DNA from 2 places in the Aeribacillus sp. FSL K6-2848 genome. Region 2 is predicted to be linked to the other one. Evidence: riboswitches for the same ligand, from Rfam matches in the RefSeq annotation. Region 2 holds a riboswitch; the other holds the start of a gene.
The links. Region 2 has a riboswitch for preQ1 ahead of queC (7-cyano-7-deazaguanine synthase QueC). Riboswitches for the same ligand answer to the same signal wherever they lie in the genome.
Positions count from the first base shown of each region.

Region 1 (10,482 bases), 850 kb from region 2:
ATTGTTTAAATACATTTTCGCAGGCATAAAGACTATCGGCAATCAGACAGATAGGCAGTTTTTTAAAGGTGTCTTTCAGTCTAGCAGTCAGTCGATAAAAAGCATTCAACTCACAATCTTGCTTTTCCACGTCCTCTGATTCATTTTCAATAAACTCGGAGGCCACACTTAGTACCATATTTCCCACAATTAACTTGGCTTCCAAGACATGATGCATGTAGATGGTCTTTATTTTTTCTTCACCCGTTTCCTTGTCTATGTATTTGCGCTCCCGTTTCAGGCAGTGTTCACAATGTTTTTTGTCAAAAGTAAAAATACCGGTCCCATCTATGGCAATACCCCAGTATTTCCCATTGATACGATAGGATTCAAAACACCTCTTTTTGAATAATTTCTTGATCATATCGATTCGGATCCTTTCAAGTTCTGCCGGGTTCACTCGTGCCAAAAAATCATTGATTGTGTCATAATGGGGCAGTTCTTCCAAATCTTCATTCCCCAACAATTTCCCCAAATTTTTAATGCACTCTTCCTTATTAAATTCGTTTGTCATTTCGCGCATACTTTTTAAGTTGCATGCATTTTTCAAAATAACCATCATCAAAAGGACTTCCGTGTCATAGGTAATATAGCTTTGGTGCCTTGGATCATCAATAGTTTTGAGCAATTTGTTTAAATTTTTAAAAAAGTGATTTTGTGTTTTTAGCAACTCGAATAAATAATTTACCTCTTTTTCCTTTTCACGCTTTTCCTTCCTCGTTACCATAAAAAAATCCCCCCCAAATGCCAATATATTAGGTTTTTTACATACCCTTATTATCACATATTTGGCAAAGTTTGGGTGGAATTATCTCGAAGAATTTTTACTCTTCAGGGCTGGAAAAAATAGATTGATTTCATTTGAAAAGGTTGGGGGGAGGTAAATTACAGAATGAACGATTAAGCAGTTTCTTCATTAGAAAAATCAAGAAGGGAGAAGCACTAGATTTAAAAGGGTTTTATTTTACAAGTAGCTTCTTTAAAAATATAAAAAGAGGTGGGTGCTAACCCTACCTCTCCTGCTTGTGCGCCCGGCATGGGTGTAATCTATAGGGTGAAAGTCCCGAGCTGCGAAGGCAGAAGTAGCAGTTAGCTTAACGCAAGGGTGTCCGTGGTGACGCGGAATCTGAAGGAAGCGAGCGGCAAACTTCCGGTCTGAGGAACACGAACTTCATATGAGGCTAGGTATCACTGGGTGAGTTTGCAAGACAAAACAAAGCCCTTTCTGCCGAAGGTGATACAGAGTAAATGAAGCAGATGGATGGAAGGAAAGATTACACTCTTACCCGGGGAGGTCTGGCTGGCACGCCAAGTAACCTTGGTAACCTATCTAGTGATAGATAGCTGAACAGTCAGAAGTCAGCAGAGGTCATAGTATTAGTTGGTCTAGAACAACTAAGAAGGACCGAACAATTAAGAGAGAATAGCCCTTGGCATTCAGTGAGTCATGATGAACACAGAAAACGTAGTACCTCACTTGAGGGAGGACGCGGTGAATCCCGTGGGAGACCTCTTGGAGGGTGGAGTGACCACTGGCATAAAGAGAACAGCTATTCACGGAAGTTATAAAGACTTGCGTCAATTATCTTAATTGAACCGCCGTATACGGAACCGTACGTACGGTGGTGTGAGAGGTCGGGGGTTAGTCACCCCCTCCTACTCGATATCATATTAAATCTTTAAATTTAAGACGTTTATTTATAAAGTGCATAATTGGTGCACCTATAATTAAGACGACAAATTCACCAATTGCACACGTTAACCATGCAAACCAAAATGGAATTTCATACATGATGTTTAATTCAATACCGATAATAAACATTGTGAATGTAAATAAAAATGAGTTAATCACTAATCGAAGCCAAATATTTTTCACAAACTTACAAATTAAAATGAAAATTCCAAGAGTTAAAAGTGAATGGCCTACTCCAAAATAAATATCTATCGGCCCTAATGGTGAAAATAAATTAGTGATGAATACTCCAAGCAAAATGCCTAACATATAGCGCGGATTAAAAGCGACTAAATGGTTAAACATTTCAGAAATACGAAATTGTACTTCTTTAAATGCGAACGGTGCAACTAACATCGATACTGCAAAGTAAAGTGCTGCAATAATCGCTGTCGTCGCTAAAAATTTTGTTTTACTATTCATTTTTTCAACAGCTCCTTAGTTTTTTATCGTGGGATGGTTTCGAACCACGGTGTTTATGAAACACAAGATTATATATTAATAAAATAAAAAGTAAAAGTCAATTATTTAAAATTACCAAAAAAATATAAAAAATCCAAATTTTTAAAACTCTTATAATAACCTGAATCCGTGACAAAACATCTTTACAATGGTCGCAAACCGTTGATACGATAAGGGAAAACGACGTTGACGATTCTTCATCAAGTAGGTGATGTGATGAAAGATTTCCCGATTCGGTTTGTATTGACAGATGAAGCGATTACCCCAAGTGCTGGGCTTGCTCTCGTTGGCTACTTACTCCATCGAACGAAACTGGATAAACGGGTAAACGCACTTCGGCTTCCAACGGTTCGTCGAGAAGTGCACATTTCCCATAGCGATGTCATTCGCTCGATGATTGGCTTGCTTGCCACAGGAAAAACGGATTTCGATCATATCGAAGCGTATCGTCAGGACGATATCTTTTCGGCATCGATGGGGATTCAGCACGTGCCTTCCTCTCCAACCTTGCGACAACGACTCGATCAGCTCGCTTGTCTTCCGATGACCGAAACGATTCTTTGGGAGGAGTCCATACGTCTGTTGATTCAACGACATGCCACTTTGTCCCCTTGTTGGACCAAAGGAAAGACGACATGGCTTCCCCTTGATATAGATGGTTCCCCATTTGACAACTCCGATACGAAAAAAGAAGGAGTCAGTCGAACGTATAAAGGATTTGACGGTTTTACACCGTTGTTTGCGTATGCAGGGAAGGAAGGGTATCTCGTTCATGCCGAGTTGCGTCCAGGGAAACAACATGTGCAAGACAACATGCCCTCGTTTTTAGTCACCGCTATCCGTCGAGCTCGTCAACTGACTTCATCTCGTCTGCTTGTTCGCATGGATGCAGGAAACGATGCAGAAGCGAATGTGCACGTATGCCTAAAGGAAGACGTGGACTTTGTCATCAAGCGAAACTTACGCCGAGAATCGACAGCGCTTTGGTTCCAGATCGCTTCGCAAAAGGGCAAACGTGTCGATGATGGACAAAGCGAAGGAGTACAAACCTATGAGCTATGCCTTCCACAGAAGGCAGCGATCGATGGAAACACGTATACGTACGTTCAAGTCACCCAAGTGACGGAACGGACGATGGAACGCAATGGACAGCTGATGCTCGTTCCTGATTATGAAGTGGAAAGCTATTGGGTGCGGCTCAAAGGATACGAGCATGTTCGAATGAGCGATGTGCTCGCGTTGTATCATGACCATGCGACATGCGAACAGTTTCATAGCGAACTGAAGAGCGACTTAGATTTAGAGCGGCTTCCATCTGGGAAGATGAAAACGAATGCGCTCGTGTTGGTCATGGGAGCCTTCGTTTACAATCTTCTTCGTCTGATTGGACAAGATCTATTAAGCGATCCGAGACATCCGTTGCACCACAAAGTGAAACGCCGCCGCATCAAGACGATTATTCAGACGGTGATCACGATGGCAGGGCGACTCGTCCGTCGATCACGACAGATCTGGATGAAACTGACGCGAAGGAGTGGCTATAGCGAGCCCCTACTGAACGTCTATCAGAAATGGAGAGAGGCAAGATAACGAACGAATGTTCGGGCACTGATGTCCAACGTCACTCCCTGTGCTTTTTTGTCTATTTTTTTGGTTCGTATACCTAAAAAAGAGATTTGTTCCATTTTCGGAAATAGAGATGACATAGGTCATAAGCATAAAAAGGGTTTTATGGATTATCAATCCATCAAAATTACAACAAAATCAAAGTCGATTTCAATTCATCACGGATTCAGGTTTTTAAGTATATGGTATTTTTTCACTTAAAATTGAACAATAAACTGAAACACACAAAAAAGTATTGGGCAACGATCAATAGTGTGTTTTCTCCGAGAATCTGCTAAACACTTTTTAATTCCTGCATGTTATCGTATACCCATATTTTATACATAAGAAGGATGTCATAAGTCAGCTGATCTGGCTAGAGGCATCCCTGCTTTTTGTTAAATAATTAACAGTAATTTAATTATGTAAACTTTAAATAATATTTCATTTCGTTATGATTTCCTTCAATATCCTATGATTGATATAATTACTAATAACGTGTTTTTTCATGATTGGAAACAATATCATATAGAAAGCTTTCAGCTTAGGAGGGATAGAATGGGTTTTTTACAAGAGCAAGTAAGCGAAATAAACGGGATTCAGCTGCATACCGTTTCATCAAATGCTTTTAAAACAAATTCACTCATTTTAAGGTTAAAGGCGCCGCTATCGGAAAAGGATGTAACCATTCGAGCTTTGCTTCCCCATGTTTTGCAAAGGGGTACAGCATCCTACCCATCCACAACTGAATTAAGGAAATATTTGGATGATTTGTACGGTGCAACACTGCAAGTCGATTTAGCCAAAAAGGGAGAAAACCATATCATTACGTTCCGGATGGAAATCCCGAATGAAAAATTTTTAAAAGATAAGACACCTTTATTGGAAAAAGGGATCGAATTGTTGTCCGAAGTACTTCTTTCGCCTCCTCTGCAAGAAGGGGTGTTCAATCAAAGCATTATCGAACAAGAAAAGCGGACATTAAACCAGCGCATTCAAGCGGTTTATGACGATAAAATGCGTTATGCGAATTTACGTTTAATTCAAGAAATGTGCAAAACTGAGCCGTACCGTCTGCATGTCAACGGAGAGAAAGAGCATATCGATCAAATTTCTCCTCAACAGCTGACGGATTATTATACAAACATGCTGCAGCATGATGAAGTCGATTTATTTGTGATCGGGGATATTGAAAACGAACAAGTGGCTGATATTGTCAGGAAATATTTCCGTTTAACAAAATCCAATCAACAAGCTAGGGCTGAAAGTGTTGAAAAAAAAATTGAGAAGGTTAACGAAGTTATCGAAGAACAAGACATTACCCAAGGGAAATTGAACATCGGGTACCGCACGCACACAACATATAGTGATCATGATTATTACGCATTGCAAGTGTTTAACGGCATTTTTGGGGGATTTCCGCATTCGAAGCTGTTTCTAAACGTTCGCGAAAAGAACAGTCTTGCTTATTATGCTTCCTCGAGAGTGGAAAGTCATAAAGGCTTGTTAATGGTGATGTCAGGAATTGAAATGAAGAACTACGAACGCGCTCTCACGATTATTCATGAACAAATGGAAGCGATGAAAAAGGGAGATTTTACAGATAAAGAATTGGAACAAACGAAAGCGGTGATCAAAAATCAGTTGCTGGAAACAATCGATACCCCTTACGGAATGACGGAAGTGCTGTACCACAATGTTGTTGCGAAAACAAACCGAACTATTGAAGAATGGATCGAAGGGGTAGAAAAGGTCCAAAAAGACGAAATCGTCCAGCTTGCTGAAAAAATTCAACTGGATACGGTTTATTTTTTGAAAGGGGGCGGATCTTTATGATAAAAGAAATTACATTCGATCAACTGAAAGAAACGTATTATTATAAGAAAATGGAAAATGGATTAGATGTTTATGTCCTTCCAAAACAAGGGATTCATAAAACGTATGCGACATTCACCACTAAATACGGTTCTATTGACAATAAATTCGTTCCAATTGGCAAAGAGGAAATCGTTCACGTCCCGGACGGTATTGCTCACTTTTTGGAACATAAGCTTTTTGAAAAAAAGGATGGGGACGTATTTCAACAGTTTAGTGAACAAGGGGCATCGGCCAATGCATTTACATCCTTCACGAGAACGGCATATCTTTTTTCCAGCACAGCAAATGTTGAAAAAAATTTAGAAACGTTAGTAGATTTTGTCCAAAGTCCTTATTTTACTGACCAATCCGTTGAAAAAGAAAAAGGCATTATAGGTCAAGAAATCAACATGTACCAAGACAATCCTGATTGGCGGCTTTATTTTGGACTCATCCAAAACATGTATGAAAGCCATCCAGTACGGATTGACATTGCCGGCACAATTGATTCGATAAATCAAATTACAAAAGAGCAGCTTTATGAATGCTACGAAACGTTTTACCATCCCAGCAACATGCTCCTGTTTGTGATCGGGCCTGTGCAACCGGAAAAAATTATCAAGCAAGTGGAAGAGAATCAGGCAAAAAAAGATTTTAAAAAGCCAACGAATATTGTTCGTGAACAAGTACATGAAAGAGATGAAGTGTTTAAAACGAGTGAAAAAATTTATATGAATGTCAAGTCGTCGAAATGCTTAGTTGGCTTAAAGGCAAAACATCCTTTCCGAAAAGGGGAAGAGCTGCTTACGCATGAGCTTTCCATGAATTTAATTTTAGAAATGCTTTTTGGCAAAAGCTCAAAGCTTTATTTGGAATTGTATGAAAAAGGGCTCATTGATGATACGTTCAGCTTCGATTATACAGAGGAGTACAGCTTCGGTTTTGCTATGGTCGGCGGCGATACCGACCGGCCGGATGAGCTGAGTGAATATATAAAAGAAGCTCTTATGAAAAGCAAGCAATCGTTATTTACCGATGAGCAGCTGGAAGCCGCCAAAAAGAAAAAAATCGGCTCTTTTTTAAGGGCTTTTAATTCTCCTGAATTTATCGCCAATCAATTTACCCGGTATCAATTTAACGAAATGAATCTGTTCGATGTTGTGCAAGCTTTAGAAAATGTAAACATGGACACGATTGAAGCAGTTTTAAAAGAAGCGATTGATGAAGATTATTTAACAGTTTTCCAAGTTTTGCCGAAATCATAATATTGCGGAGGGGAAATCTTGAAAACAGCGTTAGTAACTGGAGCCAGCGGAGGAATCGGAAAAGCGGTTGTAGAAAAATTGGCTCAGGAAGGATATCAAATTTATGCTCAATACTTTCGAAACATTGAACCGTTAAAAGAAGCAATGGAGTTATATGATCAGATCATTCCAGTTTATGCGGATTTGTCATCGGAAAGCGGGACGGAACAATTACTTGAAAACATTCCAACTTCTATAGATGCTCTTATTTTTGCTAACGGTATTTCCCACTACGGACTGATTCAAGATGTTTTGATGGAAGATTATCAAAAAATTATACAGCTTCATCTCACGTCGCCTTTTTTTATTACTCAAAAAGTAGTCAGTGGAATGATAAGAAAACAAAAAGGAAGCATTCTTTTCATCTCCTCTATATGGGGGCAGACAGGAGCCAGCTGTGAAGCTTTATATTCCATGGCAAAAGGGGGGCAAATTTCCTTTGTGAAAGCACTAGCGAAGGAATTAGCGCCTTCCAATATTCGCGTCAACGCCGTTGCGCCAGGCATGATCGATACAAGTATGAATGATCGATTCTCTCCTGAAGAATTGGAAGATATTAAAAACAGCATCCCCCTTGAAAGAAATGGAAAGCCTGAAGAAGTCGCGAATGTTGTTTTATTCCTTATTAGCGAGCAAGCTTCCTACATTACAGGTCAGGTGATTGCTGTCAATGGAGGATGGTACTGCTGATTCCCTCTCCCGTATAAAAACTGCATGATCAAGGGAAAATAAAAATTGATTAAACGATAAAGGAGGGGAACATATGTCAGTATTGGAAAATTGGAATCAATGGAAAGATTTTTTGGCGGATCGCCTCCAGCAAGCAGAAAGCGGCGGATTGTCCCAAGAGGTTATTTCCAATTTAGCGTATGAAATCGGTGATTATTTAGCAAAGCAAGTGGAGCCGAAAAACCCTGAAGAAAAAATTCTTCACGATCTGTGGAGTGTCGCTTCAAAAGAGGAGCAACATGCAATCGCCAACATGATGGTGAAACTTGTTCAAAATGACAGCGTCCATTAGGATGTTTTTCATTTATTACTGTCAAGTTAGGGCACTTGGTGAAATGACCAAGATGCCCTTTATTTTTTCCTTGCAATTATCCTTTCTTCTTTATCTAAAATGATTTATTATAAATTTATAGGTGTGTTATTTGGGGGTCTTTGAAGGTGGAAAAAACTGAATGGTATTTAGAATATAAAATTCAAAAAAACCGGCCGGGGCTGCTGGGAGATGTTTCGTCTTTGCTCGGTATGCTGAACATTAATATCGTTACGATTAACGGCGTTGATGATATGCGCCGCGGGATGCTTCTGCGCTGTGAAACGATTGAACAAATTAAAAGGCTTGAATCTATTCTGAATACGATGGACAACATAACAGTGACAAAATTGCGGCAGCCTAAGCTGAGAGATCGTCTTGCTGTCCGTCATGGCTTTTATATTCAACGGGATGCAGATGATAAAAAGACGTTCCGTTTTGTTCGCGATGAACTTGGTATTCTTGTTGATTTTATGGCCGAGCTCTTTAAACAAGACGGTCATAAATTAATCGGCATACGCGGAATGCCGCGTGTCGGAAAAACAGAATCGATCGTAGCGGCGAGCGTCTGTGCGAATAAAAGATGGCTTTTTCTCTCTTCAACCATGCTGAAGCAAACTGTCCGGGAAAGGCTGATTGCTGATGAATACCGGACAGATAACGTGTTTATTTTAGATGGAATCGTCACGATGAAAAGAGGCTCTGAACAGCATTTGCAATTAGTTCGGGAAGTGATGCAGCTTCCGGCAACGAAAGTCGTGGAGCATCCAGATATTTTCGTTCAGAGCTCCGAATATACTTTGGATGATTTCGACTACATTATTGAACTTAGACATCACCCTGATGAAGAAATTACGTATGACGTTGTAGAAAATAATCATCAGCCGTTTGGCCACTCAATTTATAATGGATTTGATTTTTAGAAAGGTGGGTACGTTTTGAGCGAGTTAGGTAACCATCTGAGACAAGCTAGGCTGGAAAAAAACATCTCACTCGATGACTTGCAGGAAATAACTAAAATTCAAAAGCGCTATTTAATCGGCATTGAGGAAGGAAACTACTCGATCATGCCGGGGAATTTTTATGTGCGTGCGTTTATTAAACAATACGCGGAAGCGGTTGACCTTGATCCGGATGTTTTATTTGAGCAGTATAAAAATGAAATACCAAGTACATATGATGAGATACCTGAGAAATTGTCCCGCGTTCAAACGCATAAAGAGCTTCCAAAGCCGGCTTCCAAATTTTTAGAGCTGTTGCCGAAGCTTGCCGTCATCGCTGTTATTATTTTGGTGGCGATTATCGTTTGGGTGCTTTCCCAGCGTGGAAGCACAGATGAAGGCGTTCAGACGGAGGACGATACAAAATCCGTCAAAATAGAAACCTCTGGCGTGGAGCCTGAGAAAAAAGAGCAAAATAATATTGTCGATGAAAAAGACCGTTCGGTTGAAGAAACAGAACAAGAGGAGAAAAAAGAAGAGAACGCCGAAAATGAAACGAAGCAAACATTGACGGTAAAAGAAGTAAGAGGGAAAGAAACCATATATGAATTGTCCAATGCGGACAAATTGGTGATCGATATTTCAACCAATGGGAATTCGTGGATAGAAGTGAAGAACGGAAAAGGAAAATCGTTTTTTGCAGGAATGATGCGACAAAATGAGCAGAAAACGGTTGATGTAACAGCGGAAGAAGAAGCAAAAATCGTTGTAGGCGATGCTCGATTTACGACCATTCAAGTGAATGGAGAAGCCGTTTCTTATGAAACGGACCCGAATAAAATGGTTCGGCAGGATATTATCATTTTAAATAACAAGAATGAATAAGTCATCGTACGAGATGGCTTATTCATTCTTACTTTATGCTAGTGGAGGTACAAAATGAATTTGCCAAATCGAATTACTGTATCAAGAATTATGCTAATTCCAATATTTATGATTGTGATGCTTGGCGATTTTAACTGGGGAAATTGGTCGGTCGGTGAAGAAGTTATTCCTGTCAAACATGTCGTTGGCGCCCTCATTTTTATTTTAGCTTCGACGACCGATTGGATTGATGGATATTATGCGCGCAAGCTTGGACTTGTGACAAATTTAGGAAAGTTTTTAGATCCTCTTGCCGATAAATTGCTCGTTTCTTCAGCTCTCATCATATTGGTGGAAATAGGTGCTGCTCCGTCTTGGATTGTCATTCTGATCATCAGCCGTGAATTTGCCGTAACCGGATTGCGTTTAGTTCTGGCCGGTGAAGGAGAAGTCGTAGCAGCTAATATGCTCGGCAAAATAAAAACATGGACGCAGATTGTGGCTATTTCCGCTTTGCTTTTACATAATATACCTTTTGAATGGATTTCGTTTCCATTTGCAGACATTGCTTTGTGGGTTGCGCTCTTTTTTACCATTTTATCTGGATGGGACTATTTCATGAAAAATAAACACGCGTTT
Region 1 is NZ_JBBOQQ010000001.1:2,466,691-2,477,172, reverse strand. It holds gene NSS70_RS11860 (transposase family protein) at 1-766, opposite strand, end outside; gene NSS70_RS11855 (QueT transporter family protein) at 1,706-2,194, opposite strand; PreQ1 riboswitch class I at 2,204-2,248, opposite strand; gene NSS70_RS11850 (IS1380-like element ISGsp2 family transposase) at 2,450-3,823, shown strand; gene yfmF (EF-P 5-aminopentanol modification-associated protein YfmF) at 4,397-5,674, shown strand; gene yfmH (EF-P 5-aminopentanol modification-associated protein YfmH) at 5,671-6,960, shown strand; gene ymfI (elongation factor P 5-aminopentanone reductase) at 6,976-7,689, shown strand; gene NSS70_RS11830 (DUF3243 domain-containing protein) at 7,763-8,020, shown strand; gene NSS70_RS11825 (YmfK family protein) at 8,167-8,961, shown strand; gene NSS70_RS11820 (helix-turn-helix domain-containing protein) at 8,977-9,864, shown strand; gene pgsA (CDP-diacylglycerol--glycerol-3-phosphate 3-phosphatidyltransferase) at 9,919-10,482, shown strand, end outside.
Region 1: another riboswitch for preQ1. It lies ahead of NSS70_RS11855 (QueT transporter family protein); the one in region 2 lies ahead of queC (7-cyano-7-deazaguanine synthase QueC).

Region 2 (10,482 bases):
CCGCTAAATCCGTAAAAACCACTTGGGATTTTTTGTTTATATTGTTGATAGCATTCTTGACAGAGACGCATTTCTTGTTTGTTGTGATTGATTTGTACATTTAATAAAACATTGGCTTTTCTTGCTTGGCAATTTTCACACAACATATAACATTCCTCCTTTTTGACTTTGATTAACTTTGACCAAAAGAAGAAACTTCTTTGACTTTCTTTGACCTTTTGGAATCAAAGAGACAATCTCAATCATTCAATAGTTAGATTCACTGTTTGACCTTTTCTGACTTTATTATACTTTGACCTTTTTTGACTTTCAAGTCTTTTTTACAAATTTTTTTCGTCTTTTTTTCCCTTCTTGTCCATATATTGTTGATAAAGTAAGGTGGGTGAAACATGAGCAATAAATGGGTATTGGCACTTCAAATAGCTTCTGTCTATATCGGCACTGTCATCGGTGCAGGGTTTGCAACGGGAAAAGAGATCGTTGAGTTTTTTTCAAAATACGGCGCCGGAGGAATTGTTGGAATTATTTGTTCTGCCGTTTTATTTGTTTGGCTGGGAACGAAAATGATGTTGATCGGAAGACGGATTAATGCATCTTCGTATTTGCAGTTGAACCAATTTTTGTTTGGGACGTTGTCAGCTTATGTAGTCAACGGCTTGATGTTTATGATGCTGATTGGCATCACATCGGTCATGCTGTCGGGGGCGGGGGCGATTTTTGAAGAGCAACTGTCGCTTTCAAAGCAATTTGGAATTTTTTTAACGATTGTGCTTTCCATTGCTGTGATTTCGTTTGGAGTCAAAGGGCTGTCTTCCGTCAATCTATTGGTTGTTCCGCTTTTTATTTTGTTTAGCCTGATCATCTCCATTGAAGCCATCATTAGGGGTGATTTTATCGATTTATCGTTGGATGGAGTGTTTCAACCAGTCAAATCAAGCTTTTTATATGTTTCTTTTAATCTCTCTCTTGCTCAGGCTGTACTTGTTCCGCTCGCAAACGCAATAAAGGATGAAAGCGCCATTAAATTGGGCGGAGTTGTAGGCGGTCTCGGATTAAGCTTCATTTTATTTTCCAGCTATTTCTCTCTTCTGCATTTGCCGGACGCCGGGCTTTTTGAAATCCCAATGGCTGAAATTGTCAAGCAGCTGTTTTCAGGCTTTTATTACATATACATCCTTGTTATTTTTGGAGAAATATTTTCATCGTTGATCGGTAATCTGTATGGTTTGGAACGGCAATTATCATCGGAAAAGCCTTTGGCAAAAATCGCTGGTGTCATTTTCATCCTATTATTATGTTATTTAGTCAGCCTGATAGGATACGGAAAGCTTATTTCCACGCTTTATCCGCTGTTCGGGTATATGAGCATTGCCTTTTTCATATTATTAATGTTCAAAAAAATTCCAGACGATAACAAATCATGATAAAATAGTAGGGAAATGAAGGAGGAGTTTATTTGGATAAAATCGCGGTCATTTCTGATATACATGGGAATATTCCAGCGTTGTCGTCTGTATTGAAAGATATAAGCTTGCGAAATGTAGATCGAATTTTTTGTTTAGGAGATCTTGTCGGAAAAGGACCTGAATCAAAAGAAGCGATCGATATCGTCCGCAGCTCCTGCGATTTTGTTTTAAAAGGAAACTGGGACGAGCTGATTACAAGGGAAGATGTAAACGATGTCGTTCGCTGGCATCAAAATCAGTTGTCGCAAGAAGACATAGAATATTTGCGTAGCCTCCCGTTTTCCATTGATTTTTATATGAGCGGCCGCCGGCTGCGGCTTTTTCATGCATCCCCTTTCAGCGTCTGGATAAGGGTACAGCCTTGGGATTCGATTGAAAAAAGATTGTCCATGTTTGAAAACAGCGTTGAAACCGGTTTGGGAACGAAGGAGCCGGATGTTGTCGGATACGGTGATGTTCATAATGCCTTTATACAGCATTTATCCGGCAAAACGCTTTTTAATGCAGGCAGTGTCGGTAATCCGCTGGACCTGCCCGAAGCATCCTACTGCATTTTGGAAGGCATGTTCAACTCGGAGAAAAGGGCTCCTTTTTCGATTCAGCACATACGTGTTCCATATGATATTGACCTTGCCATTCAATTAGCTAGAAAAAAAGAAATGCCGGAACTAAAAGAGTATATTCAGGAATTAACGACCTCACGCTACAGAGGCTTGGAAAAGGCATGATGCGGAGGTAAAAGTAAAATTATTGTAGGCAAAAATTAGCGCCTTCATTTAATGAGAACTCTGATTGCTCATTAAATGAAAGGGAAAGTGTGGCAGTAATATGAGAAAGTGCGGCTGCTCCTGGTAGAATGATCATGGACTACATTTAGATAAAAAATTGCCCACAAACGCTCGGCTCAATCCTGTTTTTTGAAAAAAGAAGATTTTTTTTACCAAGAGAGTACCCTGAAAAAAGTGATTTCGCTATCAAAAATAGCGATTAAAAAAGTTGCCCACAAAGTCTTGAGTGACTCCAGTCGGAGCATGCCGTTTGCATAACCAATTCTGTATGATATAATAAGATACAACTTGAATAAAAATCCGTTTCGAAAGAACGGGAGAGGTTCTAGCACACCCTCTATAAAAAACTAAGGAAAACTATATCCTTGGGATATAGTTTTTTCAATGTTTGCGAAAGGTTTAGAAGTTGAATAGATTTATGATGATTTCGAAAGGCTTCTGAACAGCTTGCTTCCGCCACTGTAGCAGAAAAAGTCAGTTTCTGTTTAAGCTAGGCAGTGTGAATGGCTTTCTTTTTTCAGAAAGGAGCGTTTTCAAATGGATAATAAGAAAGCGGTCGTTGTGTTTAGCGGAGGACAAGACAGTACAACTTGTTTGTTTTGGGCGAAGAAACAATTTGATGAGGTGACCGCTGTCACGTTTCATTATAATCAGCGGCATGCACAGGAAATTGAAGCAGCGAAAAACATTGCGAACGAAGCCGGCATACCTCATTATGTGCTGGACATGTCCTTATTAAATCAAATGGCGCCGAATGCATTAACGCGTTCAAATATGGAAATTGAACAAAAGGAAGGAGAGCTTCCCAACACTTTTGTTCCGGGGAGGAATTTAGTTTTTTTGACATTTGCCGCCATTTTGGCGAAACAACTGGGAGCGAAACATATTGTGACAGGTGTATGTGAAACGGATTTCAGCGGCTATCCTGACTGCCGGGACGTGTTCGTAAAATCCTGCAATGTAACGATTAATTTAGCGATGGAAGAGGATTTTGTGATTCACACGCCGCTTATGTGGATCAATAAAGCGGAAACGTGGAAGTTTGCCGATGAATTAGGGGTGTTCGATATCATTCGCGAAAAAACGTTGACGTGCTATAACGGCATTATTGGCGACGGATGCGGCGAATGTCCTGCTTGCTTATTGAGAAAAAGGGGATTGGAACAATATTTGGCTGAAAAAGGAGCTAATACGTGATGCTTCATCAATTTTATCCGCAAGTTTTTCATAGTTATAGTTATGAGCTGAATAAAGATATGCAAATATCTGCTGCACACTACATCCCGCATGAAAAAGCGGGGAAATGCGCCCGTGTACATGGCCACACGTATTTCGTCAATCTCACTATTTGCGGTGATCAGCTTGATGATTCAGGATTCCTTGTGAATTTTCAGCATTTAAAAAAATGGGTTCATGATCGATTTGACCATACGCTGCTCAATGACCATACGGATGTATTCAATGGTCAAAACAGCGAAGACTTTCCAACGACAGAAGTGGTTGCGCGGAAAATTTGGGAAATTGTCCAGGATCATTTAAATGTACTCCCGAATAAACCGAAATGCTTGCAGGTGTTTGTCAGAGAAACGCCGACAAGCTATGTTGTGTACCGTCCGAAAAGGGAGATGAAATAATGAAAAAAATACCGGTCATCGAGATTTTTGGACCGACCATTCAAGGGGAAGGAATGGTGATCGGACAAAAAACAATGTTTGTCCGAACGGCCGGTTGCGACTATTCATGCAGCTGGTGTGATTCAGCTTTTACGTGGAACGGTTCAGCAAAAGATGAAATTAAACAAATGACAGCAGCGGAAATTTTGGACGATCTTATTGAGCTTGGCGGCGATCGCTTCAATCACGTCACCATTTCGGGCGGAAATCCGGCATTGATTAGAGGATTGGATGAATTGATTATCCTTTTAAGGGAGCAAGGATTTCGCACTGCACTGGAGACACAGGGAAGCCGTTATCAAGATTGGTTTTTACTAATCGATGATTTAACTCTTTCTCCCAAGCCTCCTAGTTCAGGGATGAAAACGAACTTTACTGTGCTTGATGACATTATGAAGCGGCTGATCGATGGCGGACGGAAAGACAATGTTAGTCTAAAAGTTGTTGTTTTTAATGAGGAAGATTTTGATTACGCGAAAAACGTCCACCTTCGCTATCCAAATATTTCATTTTATTTGCAGCCTGGAAATGATCAAGTAAACGAACAAAATGATCACCTCCTGAGAAATCAGCTTTTAGAAAAATTAGAATGGCTGATCGAATTGACTGTTCTATCAAAAGAAATGAACGATGCTCGAGTTTTGCCGCAGCTTCATGCACTTGTTTGGGGAAACAAGCGCGGAGTGTAAATGAATAGGAAAGGATGAAAAAAGATGGCTGGAAGAAAAGATGATGAATTGAAAGATCTGACGCTGTTAGGCAACAAAAATACAAAATATTTATTTGAATACAGCCCAGAAGTGTTGGAAGTATTCGATAATAAACATCCAGACCGCGATTATTTCGTGAAGTTCAATTGTCCGGAGTTTACCAGCTTGTGTCAATAAGGGCACACTTCAGTGGCGACACTGTCGGATAAACCTTGTGAATTCAGGGGAAGAGGATAATGGAGTAAAAAGCGGAAATGGCAATTGTAATCAAATAAAAGAAAAACATGTTCTTGTCTCTTATTCCCATTATCTTTCCAACCCTGAGCCAAGCCTCAAATTTAAGGGAATCTTCTTCTTAAATTTGAGGAAGGTGCAGAGACTATCGAAATCACTCCAGCATGAAGCGAGTAAGAGTAGTGTTGGAGGAAGAGAGTAGAGTACACCAAGATGACAGCATATATTATCTTGGTGGAAGCGCAAGGGTTCTTATTCAATATCGCAGTTGAATAAGAATATGATATAGTCCACCTGTTTGTGAAAAACAGAGGCCAATCACCGGACAACCGGACTTCGCGACCATTTATATCAGCTATATTCCAGACAAAAAATGTGTGGAAAGCAAGTCGCTGAAGCTTTATTTGTTCAGCTTCCGCAACCACGGCGATTTCCATGAGGACTGTGTTAATATTATCATGAATGATTTAATCAAGATCATGGAGCCCCGCTACATCGAAGTATGGGGAAAATTTACGCCGCGCGGCGGTATTTCTATTGATCCTTATGTCAATTGGGGACGTCCTGGAACAAAATACGAGAAAATGGCGGAGTATCGTATGATGAACCATGATTTGTACCCGGAAAAAGTGGACAACCGATAAAGCAAGTCGCTTGAGGAGTTTTTTTGATAAAAGAACCTGCCGAAACTTGCGTTAATTGTAAAAAATTCTTGAAATGGCACTAAACTCTTTGATATAAGAAAAAGTAAAACGGAGCATTCAATTCTCCGTTTTACTTTCCGACAATTTTATAGTTTTTATGATTAACTACTGTTTTTTGTTCCAGATCCATTTCCCGAAAGTTTTCCATGTACGTAAGATCGACGATGACGGAATTTTCATTTACTTTTTCGACAATTCCTTTGAGACCGTCTTTAAATTCAATAACATCTCCAACTTCAGCAATTTTCATTTGTTCTCTCCTTTTTTATGGATTTTCAAATATTTTGCATGATTTCTTTAGAATTGTAAAGTTTTTTTGGACAATCGCAAAAAAATAGGTAAAAAGTTTCCATTGCTCGGTAGACTGTTTTTCATAGAAAAGGAGATGGTCGAGTTGACAAATCAAGAGATACAAGACATTTTAAACAAGCTTCGTGATGGAGAACTGGAAGAATATTGTGTATCAAAGGAAGATTTTATGGCGTTTCGCAAAGTGCTGATCGAAAGGGAAGATTTTAAACATTTTCATGGAACAGCAAAACGCGGTGGCAGCATTGTTTACCGATATACAAAAGATCCAAGAAGCTGACCGATGTCAGCTTCTTAATTTTTGGCACATCTTCCCCTTAAAAACTGCTATTAAAGACTGTTCACTGTTCTTCCCGTGCCTTTACGGCATATTTCTTCAATTTTTTTAATGCTCCTTTTCTCCAATTTTTTACTTTGTTGACTGTGACATTTAGCTCCTCTGCAATTTCCTTCTGAGTTTTTCCTTCAAAAAAATACATGGTAAACCAAATTCGTTGAGCATCTGATAAAGCGGGGGCAATCCGTTCATATAAATCTCTTGCTTCAATGTCTGTATATGGAAAAAATTCCAATTTAGCAGCTATTATGTCATTCGCATGAAGAACATGCCTTTCTTTATATGTTTGTTTTTTCCTTAATTCTGTCATGAGCGAGCCTTTTATCGTTGCATAAGCATAAGTGGCAAACCGTCCTTTCTGTTCGTCATAATTGATGCTTGCTTTCCAGAGGGCGATCGCTGCTATTTGAAAAAACTCGTCTTGGTCTGTATAAATATTTAAAGTTTTCATAATGTGAAAAATTAAAGGGCGAAAAGCAGTTAGCATCTCCTCAAATGATTGATTCTTTTCCACGTGTGCGCATCCTTTCAAAGAGCGCGCTCTTTTTTTTTCCGCGGTAATACAATCGTAAACGGTGTAAATCATTTGAGCGAATCATCATGATTTAGATGATACGCGTCCAATTGTCTGGGAAATTCAATTTTCTATATAGGAAAATACAATTATTTCGTTTCAGCCTCCTCCGTTTTCACCATTTTCCTCCTTATTTCTATAGAAGAAATTTAATTGAATAAATAAAAAGATGGCTTGAAAAAATAATGGAAAGAGGTGGGATGAATGAGCCGAATGTATAAGCAAAATTGGAAAAGAAAAGATTCAATTGAAAAATTGTTTGCTGTCTTCCGCAGTTCTACTGATTTTATTCAATATGACGTCAATACAAGCCATATCAAATATTGGATTTCATATTTTGAAACGTTAGTGGATGTAAATATATTAAATGAAAACATTTTAAAGCCGATTCACTCAAAATATTGGCAGTCATTAGAAGAACTAAAAAACATTTTACCGGTCAAAGATATTTTTTTAACCATTGATACGGATTTAATGAAGGAAAAGCTTTTGGAAGGCTTTGTTATGATTTCGCTAAGCGAATATGGATCTCCGTGCTTGCTCGTTAATGCAAAATTAAACAAAGCTAGAGAAGTTACACTCCCGGAAGTGGAATTTACGGTCATCGGTCCGAAAGAGGCGTTTGTTGAGTCCATTGAATCCAATATTAATTTAATTCGAAAACGATTGCCGATTGAAGAGCTGCGCATTCGGACTTTAAAAATTGGCAGGCTGACGCAAACGAGATTAGCGATCATCTATATAGAAGGCATAGCGGATGAGGAAAATGTATTTACGGTTTGGCAAAGAATTTCTAATATCCAAATTGATCAAGTGAATGATAGTTCGTACATTACGGAAATGATCTCTGACAATCATAATTCTCCCTTTCCTCAGCTGTTGGATACGGAAAGACCGGACCGTGTAGTTTCCATTTTGGCGGAAGGGAAAATAGCGGTCATTGTGGACGGCTCTCCCCATGTATTAATCGGTCCGACAACTCTTGTCGAATTTTTCGCATCGTTTGAAGATTATTTTTTAAATTGGATTTTGTCTTCCTTTTTCCGTATTATCCGCCTGTTTGCTGTCTCCTTTTCCATATTGGCAACACCGATTTATGTAGCTGTTTTAAATTATCATTATGAGTTAATTCCAACTGATTTACTAAACAATTTTGTCACATCCAGAAGGGAGGTCCCAGTTCCGCCTTTTTTAGAGGCGCTGTTTTTGGAAGGAACGATCGAATTGCTGCGTGAGGCGGGCGCCCGGCTGCCGACAAAGGTTGGACAAACGATCGGCATCGTCGGGGGGATTGTAATCGGAACAGCTAGTGTGGAAGCAGGTTTAACAAGCAATATTTTGCTCATCATTGTAGCGCTTGCTGCATTAGCATCATTTACAACACCTGTCTATAAAATGGGCAATACGATCAGGCTTTTGCGTTTTCCATTTCTCATGTTTGCCGAAATGTACGGTCTTTTAGGAATCGTTTTATGCTTTTGTTTTTTAGCGACCCATCTTTTACGATTAACTTCTCTCGGACGTCCTTTTTTGGAACCAATCTATCCTCCGAGAATTTCCGATTTAAAGGATGCATTCCTGCGTATGCCGTTTTCAATGATGAATGAACGTCCGAAACAGCTGCGGACGGAGCAGCCGAAGCGAATGGATGAAGAGAAATCGAGGGAAAATAAAGATATTGATGAATAACAGCGGAAGAGGAGGAATCCAACTTGGCGCAAATAGCAGAACGTCATAAAGTTTCCGCACCGCTCGTTTTTTATTTAGTGCACAGCACTCAATTCGGCATCGGTGTATTAGGTTTTCAAAAAAATGTCGTCAAGTATGCGGGACATGATTCATGGATTTCAGTTATTTTGATCGGTCTTATTGTTCATCTGTACATTTGGATGATCTATCAAATTTTGAAACGTTCAAGCGGAAGCTTAATGACACTGCAGCACGATTTGTTTGGAAAATGGGTCGGCAATGGATTGAACATTGTCTGGATCATCTATTTTTTTCTTGGAAGCTGCGCCATATTAATAGGATATATTGAAATTTTGAAGGTGTGGATGTTTGAAGATTTAAATATTTGGATTTATACCGCGATTTTTATGGGATTGCTTTATTACATTTTTAACGGTGGATTTCGGGTAGTAACCGGATTTGCTTTTTTTGGAGTGGTTCTGCCGCTTTGGATTTTTCTTACATTTTTAATTTTCCCGACTCGTTTTGCAGATCTTCAGCACCTCTTGCTAATTATGGATCATTCACCTCAGGAAATTTTCATGGGAACGATGCAGATGGTCATAACTGTTATTGGGTTTGAAACTCTTTTTTTGTATTACCCCTTTGTCAAAAATATTGACAAATCCCAAAAATGGGCTCATATTGGAAGTTTATTTACAACCTGTTCCTATATCATCATCATGATTGTTTCGATCGTTTATTATTCTGCGGAAGAAGAAATATTGCGCAATAAATGGGCGACGCTAGCGATGTGGAAAATTGTTGAACTTCCTTTTGTTGAAAGATTCGAATATATCGGTATTGCTTCCTGGTCTCTCGTCATCTTGCCGAATATTTGCGTCATGTTGTGGAGCGCCAAAAGAGGTATAACAGAAATTTTTGGAATAACAGAAAAGAAGGCAATCATTTCTGTTCTGGTCGTCATGTTTTTTATAGTCAATGTCATTGTTGATAAAGAAGATATTCAATTATTAAATAAGATCATCAATACGTATGCTCTTGGTATTGTATTTTGCTATATTCCGGTTTTATACCTCATTACGTTTGTACGGGATTTATGGAAAAGGAGAACATAAACATGTGGAAAATTCTCTCCTTCATTATGTTGTTCATGCTGATGCTTTATGGATGTCTGGATAAAGAAATTATTGATGATGTCAATTTAGTGATGGTTATTGGATACGATGTCGGCGAAGGCAATAAAATTAAAGGAACCATTGTTGCTCCTGAATATAAAAAGGAGCAGCCGGTCGACAGCAAGGTGATGACGGTCGAATCAGATTTAAGCAGGGATCTGATTTCCGATTTGCAAAAGGAGTCGCCAGCCCCTCTAGTTTATGGAAAATTGCAATTTGCTCTTTACAGTGAAGACGTAGCAAAACAGGGAATTGAAAAATATGTCGACTCGCTTGAACGAGATGCAAGCGTCGGTTCAAAGGTTATTTTAGCGGTCTGCAAAGGTGAAGCGAAAAATTTGCTGGAAGGAAAATATGGACAACAGGGGACTGCCACGTACTTTCGTAATTTAGTGGAGCATAATATGCACCGGGAAAATTTGCCGATTATCAATTTACACACATATTTGCGCAACTTTCGCATGAAAGGAAAAGACCCTTCTTTACCTTTATTAGAAAAGAAAAACGACCATGTCAAAATAACTGGACTTGCCTTGTTTCAAAAGGACAAAATGGTTGGCGAAATCGAAAATGATCAGCTTTTTTATTTTAAGCTTCTTTCCGATCGATATGTTAAAGGAATTCATACGATCACAATGGATGATGGAAATAAAGCATCTATAGAAAGCATCCGTTCGAAAAGAAGAGCGAACATCGATGAAAAAAATCCGTTCCATTTAACGATAGAGCTGGAAATTGAAGGGTATCTACGCGAATATTCGGAAGGGACTGTTCGTCCGGAAATCTTAAAAAAAGCTGAAAAAGCGTTTGAAAAGGAAAT
Region 2 is NZ_JBBOQQ010000001.1:1,620,761-1,631,242, forward strand. It holds gene NSS70_RS07970 (ATP-dependent Clp protease ATP-binding subunit) at 1-146, opposite strand, end outside; gene NSS70_RS07975 (YkvI family membrane protein) at 390-1,424, shown strand; gene NSS70_RS07980 (metallophosphoesterase family protein) at 1,457-2,194, shown strand; PreQ1 riboswitch class I at 2,568-2,611, shown strand; partial or broken gene queC (7-cyano-7-deazaguanine synthase QueC) at 2,753-3,451, shown strand; gene queD (6-carboxytetrahydropterin synthase QueD) at 3,451-3,888, shown strand; gene queE (7-carboxy-7-deazaguanine synthase QueE) at 3,888-4,616, shown strand; partial or broken gene NSS70_RS08000 (preQ(1) synthase) at 4,641-4,808, shown strand; partial or broken gene queF (preQ(1) synthase) at 5,186-5,515, shown strand; gene NSS70_RS08010 (YkvS family protein) at 5,646-5,825, opposite strand; gene NSS70_RS08015 (hypothetical protein) at 5,961-6,164, shown strand; gene NSS70_RS08020 (sigma-70 family RNA polymerase sigma factor) at 6,226-6,735, opposite strand; gene NSS70_RS08025 (spore germination protein) at 7,000-8,484, shown strand; gene NSS70_RS08030 (GerAB/ArcD/ProY family transporter) at 8,508-9,602, shown strand; gene NSS70_RS08035 (Ger(x)C family spore germination protein) at 9,605-10,482, shown strand, end outside.